DNA from 2 places in the Bacillus sp. JK74 genome. Region 2 is predicted to be linked to the other one. Evidence: riboswitches for the same ligand, from Rfam matches in the RefSeq annotation. Region 2 holds a riboswitch; the other holds the start of a gene.
What was found. Region 2 has a riboswitch for glycine ahead of ACWJJ5_RS04400 (amino acid permease). Riboswitches for the same ligand answer to the same signal wherever they lie in the genome.
Positions count from the first base shown of each region.

Region 1 (3,153 bases), on a different contig from region 2:
TTTAATTTGGTAGTCTTTTTGAAACCTCACATCTTCCGGAATATCGGCAAACAGTTCATCAATTGTTTCTGCGCCGATGGCTTTCAGCATTTCTTTTTTATCCTGTTCTGTCGCGGGCAAATATCGATGCTTCATATGACTCTCCTTTTTCAGCTCTGTTTTGGACGTTTATAAAACGGTGTGCGGACAATCTTCGCTTTTACCGTTTTTTTACGGATTTCCACTTCTACTTCCGTTCCGACTTCACTGAATTCCGTTTTGATCAAGGCAAGGCCGATATTTTTCTTTAAAGTCGGAGATTGCGTGCCTGTCGTGACTTCACCGATCGGAACACCGTCTTTTTTCACGGCGTACCCGTGTCTCGGAATCCCTTTTTCAATCATCTCAAGTCCGACCAGCTTTCGCGGGGCTCCTTTTTCTTTCTGTTCACGCAATACAGATTTCCCGAAAAAATCGGAATCTTTCTTGTGTTTCACGGCAAATCCGATTCCGGCTTCAATCGGTGTAATATCTTTCGTCAATTCCTGACCGTATAAAGCAAGCTTCGCTTCAAATCTCAGCGTATCACGGGCGCCGAGGCCGCACGGAACGAGGCCTTCATGCTCTCCCGCTGCAAGTATCTCCTTAAATAGATGAACCGCATCTTCATTGCGGCAATATAACTCAAACCCGTCTTCACCGGTATAGCCCGTTCTTGAAAGCAGGACTTGGCATCCGGCAACGTCCGCCTCGTCAATAAATGTAAACGGCTTTAAGGAGGACAAATCACATTCAGTCAGCTTCGCAAGAACCAACTGAGCATTCGGCCCCTGAACGGCAAGCAGTGAAATCCCGTCAGACTGATTCGTCAGCGTGACGTCGCCTTCCGCATGTTCCGTCAGCCAGGCGATGTCTTTTTCAATATTAGACGCGTTTATCACGAGCAGATAGCAGCTCTCGCTTTTCTGATAGATCAGCAAATCATCGACCGTACCGCCGTCAGGATAGCACATGGCGGTATAAAGCGCGTTTCCCGGCTTTAAATCGGCAACGTCATTTGTCATCATTTTTTGCAGAAAAGACAGGGCGTCTTTACCGGATACTTCAACTTCCCCCATATGAGACACATCAAACAGTCCTGCTTTTGTGCGGACGGCTTCATGCTCCTCTTTAATAGAAGAAAATTGAACCGGCAGCTCCCATCCTCCAAAATCAATCGTTTTTCCGCCGTATTCTTTATACACGTCATAAAGCGGTGTTCGTTTCAGCATCATCTTCCCCCTTCAGTCATTGGCGCATTGTAAAAACATATAAAAAAGGACAGAGAAACACCTCATGAAAATGAAGGTTTCTCTGTCCCGGCACCTGAAAGTTTACTTTATGAACATATCATAAAGACGTCCCCTTTGGTGGCCTGCTTCTTCTAAGTGCAGACACTCTCCAGAGTTGCGTCGAGCAAGAGTTCTTTTGCCTGAGAGATTCACTCCGCAGTTTGCTCCTTCGGCGCCCGGACGCCCATCTTTCGTCCGAGTCTCTCCCCTTGCTGTCATTCGCTCATATTTACCAATTTTATGGACATACTAAAGCAATATCTTTTAGTGAAATCATTACTTATATCCTACCACCCTCATTTACGTCCGGCAACAAAAATTATGATAAATCAGTTTTTTAAAAGAAAGGCGGTTTTGTTACATATGACAGCAGAGATCATATTTGATGCAAACTGGCCGGGAGAGTTTTCTGAGCGGCTGAAAACGGACGGTCCCTGGTCAAATTGGGAGATGTACAAACTGTCGGCTGAAGTCCAGCAGACCCTTGCCATTCCTGAATTCGAAGGGTTGAGGGCTCCTTTGTACCTTCCCGATTTCACTCCGCTTCCCCATCAGCTTGAGGTCGCGCAGAAAGTCGTTGAAAAAATGAACGGCAAGGCGATTTTGGCTGATGAAGTAGGGCTCGGAAAAACGGTGGAAGCGGGCCTGATTTTAAAAGAATATATGATTCGCGGGCTGGCCAAAAAAATCCTGATTCTTGTGCCGGCATCACTCGTTTCCCAGTGGGTGAAAGAGCTTCAGGAGAAGTTTTTAATACCCGCTGTTGAACAGAAGAAAAGCTATGTGTGGGAACAGTGCGATATCGTCGTTTCTTCTATTGATACGGCCAAACGCTCCCCTCACAAAGACATTGTCCTTTCTATTCCGTATGATCTCGTCATTATTGACGAGGCGCACAAGCTCAAAAACAGCAAAACGAAAAATTATGAATTTGCGAGAAGTCTTGTGAAGAAATACTGCCTGCTTCTGACGGCGACGCCGATTCAAAACCGGATCGAAGAAATCTTCAATTTAGTGTCACTGTTAAAGCCCGGCCATTTAGGAAACGAAAGCGGATTTCAAGAAACCTTCAATCAGAAGGACGGGATTGACGCTCATGAGCATTTGAAAGAACTCGTCAATAAGGTGATGATCCGCAACACGCGGAGCGACACCGGCCTTACATGGACGAAGCGCCACGTGGAAACAGTGCCGATCACCTTTTCACCGACGGAACAGGCGCTTTACGATGACATTGCCGCACTGAAAAACGGCACGGAAAAGCCCGCAAGCGCATTTTCCATTATGACGCTGCAAAGAGAGTGCTGTTCAAGCCGGGAAGCCGTGTATATGACGCTCAAAAAAATGCTTGACCAAAAAGACAAACAAGCGCCCGCATTCGATGAACAGACGATCGCTAATTTAATGGACCGCATCAATCAAGTCACGCAAAACTCAAAAGCGATTCAAGTTGTTGACTTGATCCAAAAGATTAATGATAAAGTCATTATTTTTACTGAATACAGGGCGACACAGATTTACCTGCAATGGTTCCTTCAGCAGAACGGCATAAGCTCCGTTCCGTTCAGAGGCGGATTTAAACGCGGAAAAAAAGACTGGATGAAGGATCTCTTCCGCGGCAAAGTGCAGGTGCTGATTGCTACAGAAGCAGGAGGCGAAGGGATCAACCTGCAATTCTGCAACCATATTATCAATTATGACCTCCCGTGGAACCCGATGCGGCTTGAACAAAGAATCGGAAGGATTCACAGACTCGGTCAGGAAAGAGATGTCCATATCTACAATATGGCGACAAAACATACGGTGGAAGAGCATATCTTAAAACTTCTGTATGACAAAATTC
Region 1 is NZ_JBSJQB010000003.1:481,756-484,908, reverse strand. Features, by position in the region: gene gcvPA (aminomethyl-transferring glycine dehydrogenase subunit GcvPA) at 1-135, opposite strand, end outside; gene gcvT (glycine cleavage system aminomethyltransferase GcvT) at 150-1,250, opposite strand; glycine riboswitch at 1,429-1,529, opposite strand; gene ACWJJ5_RS12705 (DEAD/DEAH box helicase) at 1,674-3,153, shown strand, end outside.
Region 1: linked by a shared signal. The riboswitch ahead of gcvT (glycine cleavage system aminomethyltransferase GcvT) and the one ahead of ACWJJ5_RS04400 (amino acid permease) in region 2 are both predicted to bind glycine.

Region 2 (3,153 bases):
TTGCCAGACATACTTTTGAGCCGGAATAAGCGCCTATCCAGAGAACATCATGATTCCCCCATTGAATATCCACTGAATGATAGTTGATCAGTTCTTCCATGATTTTATCCGGCTGCGGTCCGCGGTCATAAATATCGCCGACAACATGCAGATGGTCGACCACCAATCGCTGCGTGCTGTAGGCAAGACCGGTGATCAGCTTATCGGCCTGGCCGAGCGCAATGATCTGTTCTATGATTTCGGAGTAGTATTGTTCCTTGTTGGCGGCTTGTTCTGTTTTGTACAGCAGCTCTTCGGAAATATAAGCAAATTGGGCGGGCAGTGCTTTGCGCAATTTGGAGCGGGTGTACTTGGAAGAACAATAAGAAACGAGCTTAATCATCCGATGAATCGTTTCTTTATACCACTCGTTTAATGCCTCTTTCGTATCAAAGTTATGTTTGATCAGCTTCAGTTTGTCTTCCGGGTAATAGACCAAAGCCGCCAGTTCATCAATTTCTCTATCGTAAATGACGCCGCTGAAAATATCGCGGATCTTCTCTTTTACTCTTCCTGAACCGTTCCGCAGCACGTGCTGGAATGCCTGATACTCCCCGTGCAGATCACTGACGAAATGCTCGGTTCCTTTCGGCAGGTTCAGTATCGCTTTCAGATTAATGATTTCCGTGACCACTTTTTCTTCACAATCGTATTTTTGTGCGAGCAGATCTAAATATTTGGTTTCCAATCTCGTCCATCCCCTTTTTATTTACGAGCAATTGTATGATAAAGTGAATTTAAAGTATGACATAATGTTTAAATGATTAGACCTTATATGATAGTACCGCATAACGCCTTTTTGAGACAATGAAAACGGAAAATACGGCGCTTCAGGCATCGAAAATTGGACCGGGATAACGCCGTGAGCTCATCCCCCTATTGACAATGAATTCAACTTCCATTAAAATAAAAAGTTAGCTGATAGTTATTTCTATCGGAAACTTAATACGTAGCAGGCTATGATTGCTGTGGGTCGCACTACAGCAGGAGCGGCTTCTGGAGAGACCGCGGGTTTTCCGCGGCGCCGAAGGGTTCACAATCTCAGGCAAAAGGACAGAAGAGTACCGAATATGTATTTGTCATGCTGTTGATTGTCAGCGGCGCAAATATAATTTGATATTCTTATGACCATGAGATTGGAGGGCATCCAATCTCTTTTTTTATTGGCTTTTTTTGCTCGTCGTTCACTAGAGAGGTAAGGAGGAGTCAGATGTGGAGCAGCGAGAGCTAAAGAGGGACTTATCGAATCGGCACGTGCAGCTGATCGCCATTGGCGGCACGATCGGCACCGGATTGTTTTTAGGGTCCGGTAAGGCGATTCAGCTGGCGGGTCCTTCTATCATCTTTGCGTATTTTATTGTAGGTATTGCGCTTTTTTTCGTCATGCGGGCGCTGGGAGAACTGCTGTTATCTAAAGCAGGCTACCAATCATTAACGGATATTGCCGAGGCGTATTTAGGGCCGCGTGCAGCGTTTGTCACCGGCTGGACTTATTGGTTTTGCTGGATTATGACGGCTATGGCGGATGTGATCGCCGTCGGTGTATATGTGAAATATTGGTTTGACATTCCGCAGTGGGTTCCTGCACTTATCTGTTTGCTCATTTTATTAGGGCTTAATCTGTTAACGGTTAAGATTTTTGGAGAATTGGAGTTTTGGTTCGCCTTAATTAAGGTAGTCACGATTCTCGCGTTAATTGTCATCGGGGTGGTTCTGCTGGTGATTGGGTTCAAAACGCATACCGGAACGGTTTCAGCGGCGAATCTGTGGGAGCACGGCGGCTTGTTTCCGAACGGATTTTCAGGCTTTTTGCTTTCGTTCCAGATGGTGATCTTCGCCTATGTCGGTGTGGAGTTAGTGGGTGTGTCAGCGGCGGAAACGTCAAATCCGAAAAAAAATATTCCGTCCGCGATCAATAAAATTCCTTTACGGATTTTATTTTTCTACGTCGGGGCATTGATCATTCTTTTATGTATTAATCCGTGGATGCAGCTGAATGCAACGGAAAGTCCATTTGTAAAGACCTTCAGTCTGGTCGGCATTCCGTTGGCCGCGGGAATTATTAATTTTGTCGTATTAACGTCTGCCGCTTCTGCTTGTAACAGCGGGATGTTTTCAACAAGCCGGATTTTGTATAACTTAAGCAAAACGAAACAGGCGCCGGCAAGTTTTGCGAAGCTGAATAAAAATCATGTGCCGAGCCGCGCATTATGGATATCGGTTATTGTGCTGTCAGCTGGCGCTCTTTTAAGCAAATTGATACCGGAAGCGGCCTTTGGCATCGTGACCACCATCAGCGCGATTTGTTTCATTTGGGTGTGGGGCGTGATTCTTGTCTGTCATATCAGATACAGGAAAACCCGTCCGGACTTACATGCAAGCTCGTCTTTCAAGGCGCCGTTTGCGCCGTTTATCAATTACGCCGTGCTGGCGCTGTTTGCCTTCATTCTGGTGATTATGCTGTTTGCGGATGCGACGCGCCCGGCTTTGCTGCTGACGCCGCTGTGGTTTATTGGATTATTTCTCATCTATCGGGCGAGAGGGAGAAAGACAGATTGAATTACTTCAGACGGTGTACTGCCATGCAGTATGCCGTTTTAATATAAAAAAAGCGCTATCCTGCCTTGTAAGCAGGGTAGCGCTTTTTACATTAATTCCGGATCAAATAATCAAATGCGCCTAAAGCGGCAGTTGCACCTGATCCCATGGAGATAATGATTTGGTTGTACGGGCCGTCTGTGCAGTCCCCTGCGGCAAATAGACCGGGAACGCTTGTCGCGCCGCTCTTATCGACGATGATTTCGCCGATGCGGTTGCGTTCGACGGTTTCGTCTAACCATTCTGTATTAGGCACGAGACCGATTTGGACGAATACACCTTGGAGTTCAACGTGTTTTTCTTCGCCTGTTTCACGGTCAACGAACGTAATGCCGTTTACGTTTTGGTCGCCTGTGATTTCTTTCGTTTGTGCATTTTTGTGCACAGTGACGTTTGGCAGGCTGTAAAGACGTTTTTGCAGGACTTCGTCTGCTTTCAGCTCAGGCGCGAACTCCAGCACAGTCACGTGATTGACGATACCTGCAAGGTCAATCGCCGCCTCGATTCCGGAGTTTC
Region 2 is NZ_JBSJQB010000001.1:879,250-882,402, reverse strand. Features, by position in the region: gene fbp (fructose-1,6-bisphosphatase) at 1-727, opposite strand, end outside; glycine riboswitch at 1,026-1,106, shown strand; gene ACWJJ5_RS04400 (amino acid permease) at 1,252-2,598, shown strand; gene ahpF (alkyl hydroperoxide reductase subunit F) at 2,690-3,153, opposite strand, start outside.